One region of the Mesorhizobium sp. WSM3868 genome, then DNA from elsewhere that is predicted to be linked to it. Evidence: predicted binding sites of a transcription regulator. Region 1 holds the regulator's gene; the other holds the start of a gene.
What was found. The regulator PhoB, encoded in region 1, activates phosphate uptake and scavenging genes when phosphate is short. The targets are predictions, from matches to a motif close to TGTCATNNANCTGTCAT.

Region 2: the regulator PhoB is predicted to act here: its motif matches at 4,873-4,889, upstream of CK221_RS08840 (ceramide glucosyltransferase).

What each region holds. Positions count from the first base shown of each region.
Region 1 covers NZ_NSGB01000007.1:249,277-257,294, forward strand. Annotated here, with positions in the region: gene pstB (phosphate ABC transporter ATP-binding protein PstB) at 1-650, shown strand, start outside; gene phoU (phosphate signaling complex protein PhoU) at 671-1,375, shown strand; gene phoB (phosphate regulon transcriptional regulator PhoB) at 1,395-2,084, shown strand; gene CK221_RS14415 (YciI family protein) at 2,219-2,524, opposite strand; gene CK221_RS14420 (LysR family transcriptional regulator) at 2,567-3,511, shown strand; gene CK221_RS14425 (ROK family transcriptional regulator) at 3,604-4,848, opposite strand; gene xylF (D-xylose ABC transporter substrate-binding protein) at 5,197-6,237, shown strand; gene CK221_RS14435 (sugar ABC transporter permease) at 6,475-7,839, shown strand; gene CK221_RS14440 (ATP-binding cassette domain-containing protein) at 7,853-8,018, shown strand, end outside.
Region 2 covers NZ_NSGB01000004.1:115,495-123,512, forward strand. Annotated here, with positions in the region: gene araD1 (AraD1 family protein) at 1-128, shown strand, start outside; gene CK221_RS08825 (ABC transporter substrate-binding protein) at 178-945, opposite strand; gene CK221_RS08830 (2'-deoxycytidine 5'-triphosphate deaminase) at 1,033-2,127, opposite strand; SAM riboswitch at 2,263-2,340, shown strand; gene CK221_RS08835 (O-succinylhomoserine sulfhydrylase) at 2,397-3,587, shown strand; gene CK221_RS08840 (ceramide glucosyltransferase) at 3,629-4,774, opposite strand; gene apaG (Co2+/Mg2+ efflux protein ApaG) at 4,993-5,385, shown strand; gene CK221_RS08850 (Hsp33 family molecular chaperone) at 5,438-6,469, opposite strand; gene argF (ornithine carbamoyltransferase) at 6,578-7,489, opposite strand; gene CK221_RS08860 (aspartate aminotransferase family protein) at 7,505-8,018, opposite strand, start outside.

The DNA of each region.
Region 1 (8,018 bases):
TCGGACCTTCGGGCTGCGGAAAGTCGACGCTGCTGCGCGTGCTCAACCGCATCTACGAGCTCTACCCGAAGCAGAGCGCCGAAGGCCAGGTGCTGCTCGACGGCAAGAACATCCTCGACCGCTCGCAGGACCTCAACCTGCTCAGGACCAAGATTGGCATGGTGTTCCAGAAGCCGACGCCGTTCCCGATGTCGATCTACGAGAACATCGCCTTCGGCGTCAGGTTGTATGAAAAGATCAGCAAGGCCGAGATGGACAATCGCGTCGAACAGGCGCTGAAGCGCGCCGCGCTGTGGAACGAGGTCAAGGACAAGCTCAACGCCAGTGGCCAGAGCCTTTCGGGCGGCCAGCAGCAGCGGCTCTGCATCGCGCGCACCGTGGCGGTGAAGCCGGAGGTCATCCTGCTCGACGAGCCGGCATCGGCGCTCGATCCGCTGTCGACCGCCAAGATCGAGGAGCTGATCGACGAGCTGCAGGCCGACTACACGATCGTGATCGTCACCCACAACATGCAGCAGGCGGCGCGCGTCTCGCGGCAGACGGCGTTCATGTATCTCGGCGAGCTGATCGAATTCGACCGGACCGAAAAGATTTTCACCTCGCCCCGCGAGAAGCGCACGCAGGACTACATCACCGGCCGCTTCGGCTGAGTTCATACGAGGACATAACTATGGCCCATACGGTCGCTTCCTTCGACGAGGATCTGAGGCAGATCAGCCAGCTCATCCGCGACATGGGCGATCTTGCCGGCTCGATGGTCGGCGCGTCGACCAAGGCTCTGCTGAATTCCGACAACGCGCTGGCGCAGCGCGTGGTCTCCGACGATGCCATCATGGACGCGCGCCAACGCGAGCTCGACGATCGCGCCATCACGCTGATCGCCAAACGCCAGCCGATGGCCGACGACCTGCGCAGCGTCGTTGGCGCCATCCGGATGGCCGGCGATCTCGAGCGCATCGGCGACCTTGCCAAGAACATCGCTAAGCGCGTCGGCTCGGTCGGCATCAGCGCCGCGCCGCGCGACCTTTCGCACTCCATCGATTCGATGGCGCAGCTGGTGCTGATCCAAGTGCAGGGCGTGATCGAGGAATACACGGCCGGCGACGCCACGGCGCTCGCCAAGCTCCGCAACGACGACGAGCGCATCGACGTCAAATACACCTCCGTCTTCCGCGAGCTCCTGACCTACATGATGGAGGATCCGCGCAACATCACGGCTTGCACGCATCTGTTGTTCTGCGCCAAGAATCTGGAGCGCATAGGCGACCACGTCACCAACATCGCCGAGAACGCCTACTATGTGCTGACCGGCACGCAATTGCCCGCGAATCGTCCTAAGCAGGACGAGACGGCGATGTCGGCGCCGGCGGCCTGACAGCGAAGGTGCCTGCTATATGATCGCGCCACGCATCATGGTGGTGGAGGACGAGGAGCCGCTGGGGGTGCTGCTCCGCTACAACCTCGAATCCGAGGGCTATCAGGTCGAGGTGGTGACCCGCGGCGACGAGGCCGAGATCCGCCTGCAGGAGAATGTGCCCGACCTGCTCGTGCTCGACTGGATGGTGCCGGCGGTTTCCGGCATCGAGCTCTGCCGCCGGCTCAGGATGCGACCCGAGACCGAACGCCTGCCGATCATCATGCTGACCGCGCGCGGCGAGGAAAGCGACAGGGTGCGCGGCCTCTCGACCGGCGCCGACGACTATCTGGTCAAGCCGTTCTCGACGCCGGAATTCATGGCCAGGGTCAAGGCGCTGCTGCGCCGCGCCAAGCCGGAGGTGCTGTCCAGCGTGCTCAAGGTCGGCGATATCGTGCTCGATCGCGAATCGCATCGCGTCTATCGCAAGAAGAGCGAGATCCGGCTCGGCCCGACCGAGTTCCGACTGCTCGAATTTATGATGCGGCATCCCGGCCGGGTGTTCTCGCGCAGCCAGCTGCTCGACAATGTCTGGGGCGAGACGATCTATATCGACGAGCGCACCGTGGACGTGCATGTCGGCCGCCTGCGCAAGGCGGTCAACAACGGCCGCATGCCCGATGTGATCCGCACCATTCGCGGGGCGGGCTACGCGATCAGGGAAGACTAGAGACCCTTCCGCCCGATGAGGCGGGACCAAGCTTGCGCGCGACAACGCACCGGAAGAGAGCGAAACTCTCCCTCGGAACTGGCCCACCCCCGAGCAGCGGGAGGGATCTGGGTTCAAGCTCAAGAGGCTCCATGTTATCCTTTCGCTCCGACGCGCATGCCGTCGGCAAAGACCTGGCGCCAGGCAAGCACACGCACGGAAAGACGCAGGCCGGTCGGCCAGAACGGATCTTCTCGCACCAGATTTTCGACCTGTTCGTGATCAGCGGCCTCCACCAGCCATAGGCCTCCGGCTGGCGCGCCGTCGGCACGTCGCAGCGGTCCTGCCGCCCTGATGGCCGAGGCATTGCGACCGAGAAATTCGATCGCCGGCATGTATTGTCGGCGAACATCTTCGGCGCGGCTGACCTCATCTTCAAGCAGAACGGCGAAAAGCGTCATTGACTCTCTCCTGCATTGATGCGGGATCTTACAGCAGTAGTATTGCCGCTTCACACCGAACTATTGCCGACCTATGCTGCAAAAATGCAGGCGTTGGATTGGAACGACCTTCGATATGTCCTCGCTGTCGCGCGTGGAGGTTCACGCGCCGCGGCCGCCCGGCAGTTGGGTGTTGATCCGACGACCGTCGCCCGTCGCTTGCGGGTGGCCGAGATAGCTCTTGGTGTGCGCCTGTTCGAGCGCGGCGCTGACGGCGACATGTGCTTGACCGAAGCCGGGGAGGTGGCGGTGAAGCGCGCCGAGGCCGTTGAGGCAGAGATCGGCGGCTTGAAAGCAGCAACGGAAGGAGTGGACGCCGCCGCGAGCGGAACAGTGCGCGTGACGGCCGTGCCCATCCTGATCAACAGGATCCTGGTGCCCGCAGCGGCTGAATTGACCGCGCGACATCCGCGGCTGCGCGTTGAGCTGATCGCGGAGTCGCGTGATTTGAGCCTCAGCCGGCGCGAAGCGGACATCGCCATTCGGCTGGCAAGACCCGGCGACGAAACCGGCAACAGGGTGCTTTCGAGACGCATCGGGACATTGAGTTACGCGGCCTATGCGGGAACCGACGTTCAGGTCGAAATCGCCAAGCTTCCCTGGGTAGCGTACGAAGACGGAATGGCGCACCTGCCCCAAGCCCGATGGATCGCTAAAATGGCCGAGAAGGACGGCGGCCTCTCAGCGGTGGCCGTCAACGATGCCGAAGCCATTCTTCAAGCCGTTCAGGCCGGGTGTGGCCGCTCTCTGCTGCCGTGTATCGTAGCAGATCATGTATTGGGCATTAGGCGCGTCAGCTTCGATGAAGCTGCATTTCCGGAGCGAGAGATCTGGTTGCTTACTCATCCTGATTTGCGCCACCTCGCTCGCGTGGCTGTGGTCATTGCCTGGATAGAGACCTCGATCCAGAAGCTGGAAGCCGCGTGCCTGCTGGCGAACGAACGGTGACTGGTCGCAAAAATCCGATTGTCGGGGCAGTTTCGCGCCGGGTCGCGACACGAAACGGGTCAAATTTTAGGATATGCGCTCAGTCCAGGCATTTAGGCCACGCTCTTGCTGACAGCGCCCGCTCTTGCCTGCACGCCCGGGGCGAAAATCTCCTGGTCGACGAAGGTCAGCGCGCGCACGGCGCAGCCTTCGCGGATCAACGGCAATTCGTTCGGCTCGGTATCGAAGGAGATCGAGTTTGAATGCTGGCCTCCGGCGGTCTGGCCGATCGCCTCGCGCAGCGCCGGCTCGATCAGGTCGAAGGCGGCGGCGCTGACGCCGACCATGGCGACCGGCGCTGGGTCGATCAGCGCGAACAGGCTGCCAAGGCCGAAGCCCAGCGCCTCCCCGGCCCGGCGATAGGCCTCGCGCTCCGGGCCATCCGTCTCGCGCGCCTTGGCGGCGAGCGCCCGCATGTCGGCGTCGCCGACATCGACCGGCTCGGCGTCCTCGCTCATCTTCATGGCGCTGCGCCAGATGGCGTAGTTGCCGGCATAGGCCTCGACGCAGCCGCGGCGTCCGCAACGGCAAAGCGCGCCGCCCGGACGATGGATCATGTGGCCGAACTCGCCGCCGGAAGAATGCGTGCCGGTGAACAGCTCGCCCTTCAGCACCAGGCCCATGCCGATGCCGTGCGAGAGCAGGATGGCGATGAAATTGTCGCGATAGCGGTCGGGATCGCGCCACTGCAGCGCCACCGCCATCATGTTGCAGTCGTTTTCCATGGTGGCCGGAATGCCGAATTCCTTTTCCAGGATGTCGGCGAAGGGAATATCGGTCAGCGGCGTGATCGGCGACCATAGCATGGCGCGGGCATGGGAATCGGTGATGCCCTGGATGCCCATGGCGATGCGGGCGACGCTGCCGACGTCGAGGTCCGGATCGTCCAGCCGGCGCCGCACGATCGCCAAGCATTCGCCGATCAGCTCGTCGCGCGGCATGGTGAGCGTATCGAGGCGGCGCTGCTCCTCGGCGATGACCTGGCCCGCATAATCGATAACGGCGACCGAGAGGAAATTGAGCGACAGCACCACCGTTACCACCGCTGCCGCCTCAGGCTTGAGCGCGAGGCCCACCTGTGGCCGGCCGCGCTTCAGAGACGCGGTCTCGCTCGGCTTGCTCTCGGCCAGGATGCCTTCCTGGATCAGGTCGGAAGAGATCGCCGAAATGGTCGAATGGCTGAGCCCGGTGGTCGCGGCGATTTCCGTGCGCGACGGCTGGCCGGCCCGGCGCACGGCCGAGAGCACCATGGCGCGGTTGCGCCGGCGCAGATCGTCGTGGCGGATTCCGACCGACATTTTTTCTCCTCCCAGTCAGCGCGGCCTCTCGATCATGCACAGGACCCGGCGACGCGCCAGATCGATTCACCCGGACGCCGGCACCCGAACCGTCCCGGTTTTTACAAGTTTCGGTGGACGCGGGCTGCGCCTCCTCCGAACTGTTCCCCGATAGTGGCAGAAGCGGTCGGCACTGTCATTATTTATTGCGGGTCTCGAAAAAAAGTACGCGGCACCTCAAAAACCGTCAGAATTGCAGTTGACAGCGCCTTTGCCTTGGATCAGTATTTTTTCGAGGCTCGAAAAAAAGCCTCTGCATGGTCTTCGGGCCAATCTGGGTCGCGCCGCGAGGGGCGCTGGGAGGATATCATGAAGAGATTCGCAGCCGCCATTCTGGCGGGCGTCGCCATGTCGTTGACGTTGGCGTCGGTCGCGCAGGCGAAGGACAAGGTGATCGGCGTTTCGTGGTCCAATTTCCAGGAAGAGCGCTGGAAGACCGACGAAGCGGCGATGAAGAAGGCGATCGAGGCCGCCGGCGACAAGTACATATCCGCCGACGCACAGTCCAATCCAGGCAAGCAGCTGACCGACGTCGAAAGCCTGATCTCGCAGGGCGCGAATGCGTTGATCATCCTGGCGCAGGACGCCTCCGCGATCGGGCCGGCGGTGCAGAAGGCACTCGACGAAGGCATTCCGGTCGTCGGCTACGACCGCCTGATCGAGAACAAGGACGTGTTTTATCTGACCTTCGACAACAAGGAAGTCGGCCGCATGCAGGCCCGCGAGGTGTTCAAGGCCAAGCCCGAGGGCAACTACGTCTTCATCAAGGGCTCGGGCGCCGACCCGAATGCCGATTTCCTGTTCTCCGGCTCGATGGAAGTGCTGAAGGAAGCCATCGACAGCGGCAAGATCAAGAATGTCGGCGAGGCCTATACCGACGGCTGGCTGCCCGCCAACGCGCAGAAGAACATGGAGCAGTTCCTGACCGCCAACGACAACAAGGTCGACGCGGTGGTGGCGGCCAATGACGGCACCGCCGGCGGCGTCGTCGCGGCGCTGACGGCGCAAGGGCTGGCCGGCACCGTTCCGGTCTCGGGCCAGGACGGCGACCATGCCGCGCTCAACCGCATCGCGCTCGGCACCCAGACGGTGTCGGTGTGGAAGGACGCGCGCGAGCTCGGCAAGCACGCCGCCGAGATCGCCTCGCAGCTCGCCAACGGCAAGAAGATGACCGACATCGCGGGCGCCAAGGACTTCACGACGCCTGGCGGCAACACCGTCAAGTCGCTGTTCCTGACCCCGGTCGCAATCACCAAGGATAATCTCAACCTCGTCATCGACGCGGGTTGGATCAAGAAGGATGAAGTCTGCGCGGGCGTTGCCGCCGGCAGCGTCGCGGTCTGCAACTAAGCTGGCCGTCAGGTTCAAACGCAGCGCCGCGGCCCAACGGCCGCGGCGTTTCTCCAAAGGCTTTCGGGCGTACTGAAGCCGGAGACCATTGGGGCAGTTCACTGTCCGGCAGGATCGCCGAACTGCTCCAGCCGTTTGTTTCCGCGCAATTCCAGGCGGCTACGCACTTTTTCCTGGAATTGCTCTAGCATCGTGGTCCGGCATCCGCGCCAGACGGCAAGCCGGTGGGAGGAGATCATGACCGACACGACCTCTGATACGCCGGCAAACCCGGCGGCGGATCGCGCGCGGGCTTCCGAACTGAGCACCGTCGGGCGCTTCCTCAAGGCGACCGAGCTCGACACCCGCATGCTCGGCATGGTCGGTGCGCTGCTGATCATCTGGATCGGCCTGCATGTCATCTCGAGCCTGCGGCTCGGCGTCAATCCGCTCGATTTCGACAGCCGAACGTTCCTGACGCCGCGCAACCTGTGGAACCTGTCGGTGCAGACCTCGGCCGTGGCCATCATGGCTTCCGGCATGGTGCTGGTCATCGTCATGCGCAACATCGACCTCTCCGTCGGATCCGCCGAGGGTTTGATCGGCATGGTGATGGGCTTTGCCCAAGTGCATTTCCTGGTGCGAATGGTTGGGCTCGAGCTTGGCAATCCCTGGATCTGGGTGCTGGCGCTGTTGATCGGCCTGGCGCTCGGCCTGCTGATCGGCGCCTTCCAGGGCTTCGTCATCGCCTATCTCGAAGTGCCGGCCTTCATCGTGACGCTTGGCGGGCTGCTGGTCTGGCGCGGTGCTGCCTGGTGGGTCACCAGCGGCCAGACGGTGGCGCCGCTCGACGCCACCTTCCAGCTGATGGGCGGCGGACCAGCCGGCTCGATCGGCGCCAAATGGAGCTGGATCGTCGGCGCCGTCGCCTGTGTTGCCGTGGTGTTTGCGCTGTTCAACGGCAGGGTGCAGCGCAAGCGCTTCCGTTTCCCGCTGCGTCCGATCTGGGCCGAGACGCTGCTCGGCGCGGTCACCTGCGCGGTCGTCATGGGCGCGGTGTGGCTGGCCAATTCCTATCCCTGGCCGGTCGGCATCGTGAACCGCTACGCCGCCGCCAACAACCTCACGGTCCCCGAAGGCGGCCTGTTCATCGCCCACGGCATCGCCATTCCGGTGCTGATGGCGATCGCCGTCGGCCTCGTCATGACCTTCATCACCAAGCGCACTCGCTTCGGCCGCTATGTCTTTGCCATCGGCGGCAATCCGGAAGCGGCCAACCTTGCCGGCATCAACACGCGCTGGATCACCATGAAGGTGTTCATGATCATGGGTGTGCTGGCGACGATCGCCGCGGCGATCTCGTCGGCGCGGCAGAATTCGTCGACCAATGCGCTCGGCACGCTGGACGAGCTCCTGGTCATCGCCGCGGCGGTCATCGGCGGCACCTCGCTCGCCGGCGGCTCGGGAACCGTGCTCGGCGCTATGCTTGGGGCGCTGCTGATGCAGTCGCTGCAGTCCGGCATGGTGCTCCTCGGCGTCGATTCGCCGCTGCAAAGCATCGTCGTCGGCGCCGTGCTGGTCATCGCGGTCTGGCTCGACACCATCTACCGAAAGCGGGTGTGAAGGAGGCAGCATCATGGCAGACAAGAACGCTCCCGCCGGCGCCCCGCTGGTCGACATGCGCAACATCTCGATCGCCTTCGGCGGCATTCGCGCCGTCGACGACGCCTCCATCGATCTCTTCCCCGGCGAAGTGGTGGCGCTGCTCGGCCATAACGGCGCCGGCAAGTCGACGCTGATCA
Region 2 (8,018 bases), on a different contig from region 1:
CGTTCGCAGACGGCGTCAGGACCGAAGAAGGCGACACGTTCGAGATCGAGGCCAAGGATTTCGGCCTGCCGCTGCGCAACCCGCTCGAGATCGAGAAGCCAGTGAAGGTGGCGGTGAAGGCGCTGTGAGGTTAGAGCGTGATCTCCCCCACGAGGGGGGAGATTGGCAGCTTCAACCTCAATAAATATCGAAATCGAAATACTTCGACTGGATCTTCTCGTAGGTGCCGTCGGCAACGATGGCGTCGATTGCCGCGTTGAGGCGGTCGCGCAGAGCGGTGTCCTCCAGGCGCACGGCGATGCCGGCCTCGGTCTCGGTGCCCTTGACGTCGCCGACCAGCTTGCAGCAGCCGTCGCTCGCCTTCTTCATCCAGTCGACCAGCACGAACTTGTCCGAGATGACGGCGTCGAGACGGCCGTTGAGCAGATCGGTCACCGCCTCTTCCTGGGTCGGGTAGAGCTTCGCCTCGGCGCCGGCCTTGGCGTAGACGTCCTGGGCGTAGTTGGCCTGGGTGGTCGAGGCCTGGGCACCGACCGTCTTGCCGGCAAGCGAGGCCGGCTCGGTCGAGGCGATGTCGGCGTCCTTCAGGGCGACCAGCGCAAGCGGCGTCGTGTAGTATTTATGGGTGAAGGCGACCTGCTTCTTGCGTTCCTCGGTGATGCTCATCGAGGCGATGATGGCGTCGAATTTCTTGGCCTGCAGGGCCGGAATGATGCCATCCCAATCCTGGGTGACGATCTCGCATTCGACCTTCATCTGCGCGCAGAGCGCATTGGCGATGTCGATGTCGAAGCCTTCGACCTTGCCGTCCGGCGTGATGGTGTTGAAGGGCGGATAGGCGCCCTCGGTGCCGATCTTGATCTTTTCGGCCGCGTCTACCGAACCGACGCCGAGCGCCAGCATGGCGGCGGCCGCAGCCGACAGGATCCATCTGGATATCTGCATTTTCATCCCCTTGGCTTCAGTTGCTACATGGTCGGACGCAGCCAAGCACGGCGCGCCAGGCCGGGCAAGCACAGCCTGGTTGGGCGATCAGCGCGCGGCGCGGAAATGCTTGGAGAGCTTCAGCCCCTGCGCCTGATAGTTGGAGCCCAGCTCGCTGCCATAAAGCGCTTGCGGCCGCTTCAGCATATGCTCGTAGACGAGGCGACCGACGATCTGGCCGTGGTCGAGGATGAACGGCACCTCGTGGCTGCGCACTTCAAGCACCGCGCGACTGCCGCTGCCGCCGGCGGCGGAATGGCCGAAGCCCGGGTCGAAAAAGCCGGCATAGTGGACACGGAACTCGCCGACCAGCGGATCGAAAGGCGTCATCTCGGCGGCATAGAGCGGCGGCACGTGCACGGCTTCGCGAGAGACCAGGATGTAGAACTCGTCCGGGTCGAGCACGAGCTCGCCGGCCCCGCTCTTGTAGAGCGGTTCCCAGAAGTCGACCACATCCTGAGCGGCGCGCTTGTCGACGTCGACGAGGCCGGTGTGGTGCTTGCCGCGATAGCCGACCAGGCCGTCCTTGTCGCCGTCGAGATCGATAGAGAGCGCAATGCCGCCGCCGGAGATGTTGGGCGGCTCGGTCGCAACCAGCATCTCGGCGTGATGGAGGTCACGCAACTCATTCTCCGACAGCACCGCGTTGCCGGTGCGGAAGCGGATCTGCGACAGGCGCGAGCCGGCGCGCACGACGATCGGGAAGGTGCGCGGGCTGACCTCGAGATAGAGCGGGCCATGATAGCCGGCGGCGATCTTATCGAACTCATGGCCGCGGTCGGTCATGACACGCGTGAAAATGTCGAGTCGTCCGGTCGAGCTCTTCGGGTTGGCCGAAGCCGAGACTTCCGCCGGCAGCGCCAGGCCTTCCTGCAGCGGCACGATGTAGACGCAGCCCGTCTCCAGCACCGCGCCCTCGGCGAGATTGATCTCATGCAGCTTCAGCCGGTCCAGCTTGTCGGCCACCAGATGATCGGGACCGGGCAGAAAGGAGGCGCGCACGCGAAAGGCCTTGTCGCCCAGTCTGAGATCGAGGCTGGCCGGCTGGATCTGGTTGGTGTCGAGCGCGCGCGGCGACTTCAGCGCGCCCGACTGGAAGAGCGCCGCGATGTCCTGATCGGGAAGAATGCCTGTCTGCCGCAATGTCTGGCTCCGGGCGAAGTCATTGTCGTCGCAGTTTCCTGTCGCAAAACCGCGGGACACTTTTGCGGAGGCTGCCTGGTACAAACCTCTTAATCAAGCCGGCAATTGACGCAAGCGCGGTGCGGGTCTAAAGGGTCGTTATCCCGTGGTGATTTGGCCGGTCGGCTTGCAGCCACGTTAAACAAGTCGCTAAAGGACCGTCGGGCCGCAAGGCCGTATGGACCGGTTGCGACGTCGCGGCCGGTTTTTTTGTGTTTGGAAGCAGGGCGATGACCAAGACGCGTAACTGGAAACCTCAGACGGCACTCGTGCATGGCGGGACGCTGCGTTCCGGCTTCGGCGAGACCGCCGAGGCGATGTATCTCACCCAGGGCTATGTCTACGAGACGGCCCAGGCAGCGGAAGCCCGCTTCAAGGGGGAGGAACCCGGCTTCATCTATTCGCGCTACGCCAACCCGACCGTCGACATGTTCGAGAAGCGCATGTGCGCGCTGGAAGGCGCGGAAGACGCACGCGCCACCGCTTCCGGCATGGCCGCCGTGTCCGCCGCCCTGCTGTGCAGCGTCAAGGCCGGCGATCACATCGTTGCGGCGCGAGCCCTGTTCGGCTCCTGCCGCTGGGTGGTCGAGACGCTGGCGCCGCGCTATGGCATCGAGGCAACGCTGATCGACGGCACCGACATTGCCAATTGGGAAAAAGCGGTCAGGCCGAACACCAAGCTGTTCTTCCTGGAAAGCCCGACCAACCCGACGCTGGAAGTGGTCGATATCGCCGCTGTCGCCGCTTTGGCAAATTCGATCGGCGCACGCGTGATCGTCGACAACGTCTTTGCCACGCCGCTGCAGCAGAAGCCGCTGCAGCTCGGCGCCCATATCGTGGTCTACTCGGCGACCAAGCATATCGACGGACAAGGCCGCTGCCTCGGCGGCGTCATCCTGTCGGACAAGAAGTGGATCGACGAGAACCTGCACGACTATTTCCGGCACACCGGCCCGAGCCTGTCGCCATTCAACGCATGGACGCTGCTGAAAGGCCTCGAAACGCTGCCGCTGCGCGTGCGCCAGCAGACCGAAAGCGCCGGCAAGATCGCGGACTTCCTGGCCGGCCGGCCGGAGATCGCCCGCGTCATCTATCCGGGCCGGGCCGACCATCCCCAGGCGGATATCGTCAGGAAGCAGATGTCGGGCGGCTCGACGCTGATCTGCCTTGACGTCAAGGGCGGCAAGCAGGCGGCCTTCGCCTTGCAGAACGCGCTCGACATCGTGCTGATCTCGAACAACCTCGGCGACGCAAAGAGCCTGATCACGCATCCGGCGACGACGACGCACAAAAACCTCAGCGACGGGGCGCGCGCCGAGCTCGGCATCGGACCAGGCACGCTCAGGCTCTCCGTCGGGCTGGAGGATACCGATGACCTGCTCGCCGACATCGAACAGGCGCTCAAGGCGGCGAAGGAATGAACCGCCACGGCTGCAAAGAGCGCGCTTGAGCCGCAGCCGGCTCAAGCAATCTCTTCGAGTTCAGTCATCCCGCTGTTGCGGATTGTCATTGCGTTGCCACGCCATTCGACGGCTCCGCCAAGCCAGCCGCGCGCCCAGATGGCGGGAAGCATCGCGTCGCGCACGATCATCGCGGTGACGCTGCGCGGCGACAGATACCAGTCCTTTGACCAGGCGAGCATGCATTCGGGCACATAGGCGATCGCCAGCACGCAGAGCGCGGTCGTGGGCAGACTGACACCGGCGCTTGCCGCCGCGATCAGCGCCAGAAGCAGCGGAACGACCACACCGGTCAGGATTTCAGGCGCGAAGAACAATGGGAAGGTGACGCGGCGCAGCCGAGCCCAGCGCGCCTGGCGCGACCAGATTTCGGCGAGCGTGCGCTGGCCGAGCGGTTGCTCAAACGGCGCGGCGACGAGATTGACCCGAAGGCCAAGGCTGTTGACCAGCTTGGTCGCCGCCGCGTCCTCGGCGATCTCGGCGGCCAAAGCCTGGATGCCGCCATTTGCATCCAGCATCGGCTTGTTCCACAGCATGCTCTTGCCCTGGGCGAAGCCAAGGCCGAGCGCTTGGCCGGCATATTGCCAGCGCGCCTGCAGCGTGTTGAGGAAGGCGCATTCGACTTCGGCCCAGAAACCGTCCGGCCGCGAGCCGATCGGCGTCGAGCAGACGAGGCCGGTGTCCGGTCCCCAGGCCGCCATCAGATGCTGGACATAGTCCTTGGGCATCAGGACGTTGGAGTCGGCCAGGATCACCCAGTCGTGCCGCGCCGCCTGCCAGCCCTTGATGCAGTTGTTGAGCTTGGGATTGGCGCTGATCCTGTCATCGCCGACTAGCAGCCGCGCCGGAACATTCGGAAATCGCGCGATGGCGGCGTTGATCAGCTTGACCACGGGATCTTCGGCGTGCGCGACGCAGAAGATCAGTTCGTAGCGCGGCCAATCGAGCGAGAAGGCGCGGTCGAGCGTCTCCTGCGTGAACGGCTCCACACCGCGCGACGGCACGACGATCGAGACAGGCGGCTGTTTGCTGGAAGGCGGAGGAATGATCCGCCTGGGCTTCAGCCGCGACGATGCGAGCAGGATGCTGGCAAGGTTGCAAAAAAGAAGGGCCGAGGAGGCAAAGACGGCTGCGAGGGTCAGTTCCATCGAGATCTGGTCACTCCGGAAAGGCCGCCCGCGGCCGTTTCATCACTCGACAGAGCGCCCGAGTCGCCCGCACGGTTTGTGCACACCAACATTGTCATGTGTCACTTAAATGACATTGTTTGTCGGCAGGTGCGGTGGAAAAGCCGGCAGGCTGGCGACGCCGCGGAGGTAGAACCGCGAAGCGCGACAAAATGTTCCCTGCGGCACCGGAGTGGCTCATGTATCGCGCCGTGACGCGCAACATCGAAGTGCAGGTCAGGCCGTTCTATCTGGAGGACCGTTCCGATCCGTCCGAAAACCGCTATGTATGGGGCTACCAGGTGACGATCGACAACCGGTCGGACGAGTTCGTGCAGCTTCTGTCGCGCTACTGGCACATCACCGACGGGCGTGGCCGAGTCGAAGAGGTGCGCGGCGAGGGCGTGGTCGGCGACCAGCCGGAGCTCAACCCCGGCGACAGCTATCAGTACACGTCGGGATGCCCGCTCTCGACGCCATCCGGCATCATGGTCGGCCACTACACGATGCGCAACGGCCGCGGCGAAACGTTCGACGTCGCCATTCCGGCTTTCTCGCTCGATATGCCGGGGACGAAAAGGACGGTGAATTAAAGAACTCGAGTTCCCCGCCTCCGCAAAGCGGGGGCGAGGAACCGGAGCTTTCTCACTCCGCCGCAAACTCCGCCGGATCGAAGTCGTACTGCGTCGAGCAGAACTCGCAAGCGACATGGATGCCGCCGTCCTCGGTCGAGTCCTTGATCTCCTCGGCCGAGAAGCCTTCGAGAATGCCTCGGATTTTGTCGCGCGAGCAGGAGCACTGGTCGGCAACCGGCACACCGCGGAAGACGCGCACGCCGTGCTCGTGAAACAGCCGGTAGAGCAGCCGCTCGGCGCCCACCGTCGGATCGATGAGCTCGGTCGGCTCGATGGTGCCGAGCAGCGCCAAGAGTTCCCGCCAGGAATTGTCGGCCGGTTCGTGCGCCACGTCTCGCGGATCGCCATCCCCGCCCGAAATGTCGGGCACGCGCATGCGTTCGGGCGCCTGCGGCAGGAACTGCGCCAGGATGCCGCCGGCGCGCCATTGCTCGCGAGCCCCGCCCGGGCCCGGGGTCACGAGCTTTGCAACCGACATCCTCAGATCGGTCGGGATCTGCTCCGACTGGCGGAAATAGATGCGCGCGGCTTCTTCCAGCGATGTGCCGTCGAGCTGGACGATGCCCTGATAGCGCTGCGTGTGCGCGCCCTGATCGATGGTCAGGGCCAGGACCCCGGTGCCGAGCAGCTTCTCCTGCGAGATCCCGCCCGAGGCAATCAGCGCCTGCAGCCGGTCGGCGTCGAAGCGCGCATAGGCGCGCAACGAATGCGGCGTGGTGAAGTCCGCCACCAGCATGTCGACCGGTCCGTCGGTGCGGGTCTGCAGGATGAACTTGCCCTCGAATTTCAGCGACGTGCCGAGCAGCACGGTGAGCACGCAGGCCTCCGCCAGCAGGCGCGCGACCGGCTCGGGATAATCGTGGCGGCTGAGAATGGCGTCGAGCATCGGCCCGAGCTGCACCGTGCGGCCGCGCACATCCAAGGGCGCTACTTCGTAAGGCACGACATGGTCGTCGCCGGCGAAGCCGAATTCGCCGAGTTTGGGTTGATGCTCAGCCAAGGAAAGCGTTTCCAGCATGACAAAACTCCGGGGCGCGTCCATCCCGCTTTCCAGGCGGCATGGGTCGAAGCGCGTTCGATTTCAGTGATGGCCCGCAAATAGGCATCACATATCCCCGGATCAAGTTGGCGCGGATCAAGTCGACCCCGGTCAAGCGCCCAGGCACCAGGCCAGCACCGCCTTCTGGGCGTGCAGCCGGTTCTCGGCCTCGTCGAAGACCACCGAATGCGGTCCGTCGATCACCTCGTCGGTGACCTCCTCGCCGCGATGCGCAGGCAGGCAGTGCATGAAAAGCGCGTCGGACTTCGCCCTGGCCATCAGCGCGGCGTTGACCTGGTAGGGCAGGAAGACGTTATGGCCGCGGGCGCGATGCTCCTGGCCCATCGACACCCAGCTGTCGGTGACGACGCAATCGGCCTGGTCGACGGCCTCTTCGGCCGAGCCGGCAAACCTCACCTTGCCGCCATTGGCCTTCGCCCAGTCGACATATTTCTCGAACGGCTCGCTGCCCTCCGGCACGGCGACATTGAGATTGAAGCGGAACCGCGCCGAGGCTTCCAGAAGCGAGTGCAACACATTGTTGCCGTCACCTGTCCAGGCAAAAGTCTTGCCTGCCACCGGACCGCGATGCTCCTCATAGGTCATGATGTCGGCCATCAGCTGGCAGGGATGGGTATCGTCGGTCAGCCCATTGATCACGGGCACGGTCGCGTTTTCGGTGAGTTCCAGCAACCGGTCATGCGAGGTGGTGCGGATCATAATGGCATCGACATAGCGCGACAGCACCTTGGCGGTGTCGGCGATGGTTTCTGAACGGCCGAGCTGCATCTCGGTGCCGGTCAGCATGATGGTCTCGCCGCCGAGCTGGCGCATGCCGACGTCGAAGGAAACGCGCGTGCGCGTCGAAGGCTTGTCGAAGATCATCGCCAGCACCTTGCCGTCGAGCGGCTTCGAACGCTCGCCGGCCTTGAGCCTGGTCTTTCGCGCCATCGCGTCGTCCAGCATGATGCGCAGATCGCCTGCGGATACGGCGGACAGATCGGTGAAGTGACGAACGCTCATCGGCAGATTCCAAAACTACTTCGCGGCTTCGGCCGCGATCGCGTCGGTCAGGCCCTTGGCGCCCGACCGAATGCGCTTCAGCGCCTCGCCGATCTCCTCGTCGCTGACGGTGAGCGGCGGCAAAAGCCGGATGACGTTGTCGCCCGCCGGCACCGCAAGCAAGTGCTGGTCGCGCAGCGCCATGTTAACCTTGGCGTTGGGCATGGCACATTTCAGCCCAAGCATCAGGCCGGTGCCCCGGATGCCTTCGATGACCTCGGGAAATTCGTCGGCGACCGCCGCCAGTCCCTGTTTCAGCAGCAATGCCTTGCGCTGAACGTCCTCGAGGAAGCCGTCGGCCAGCACGACGTCGAGCACGGCATTGCCCACCGCCATCGCCAGCGGATTGCCGCCGAAAGTGGTGCCGTGCACGCCGGCCGTCATGCCGGCCGCCGCTTCGTCGGTTGCGAGGCAGGCACCCATCGGAAACCCGCCGCCGATGCCCTTGGCGATCGCCATCAGGTCAGGCGTGACGCCCGCCCACTCATGC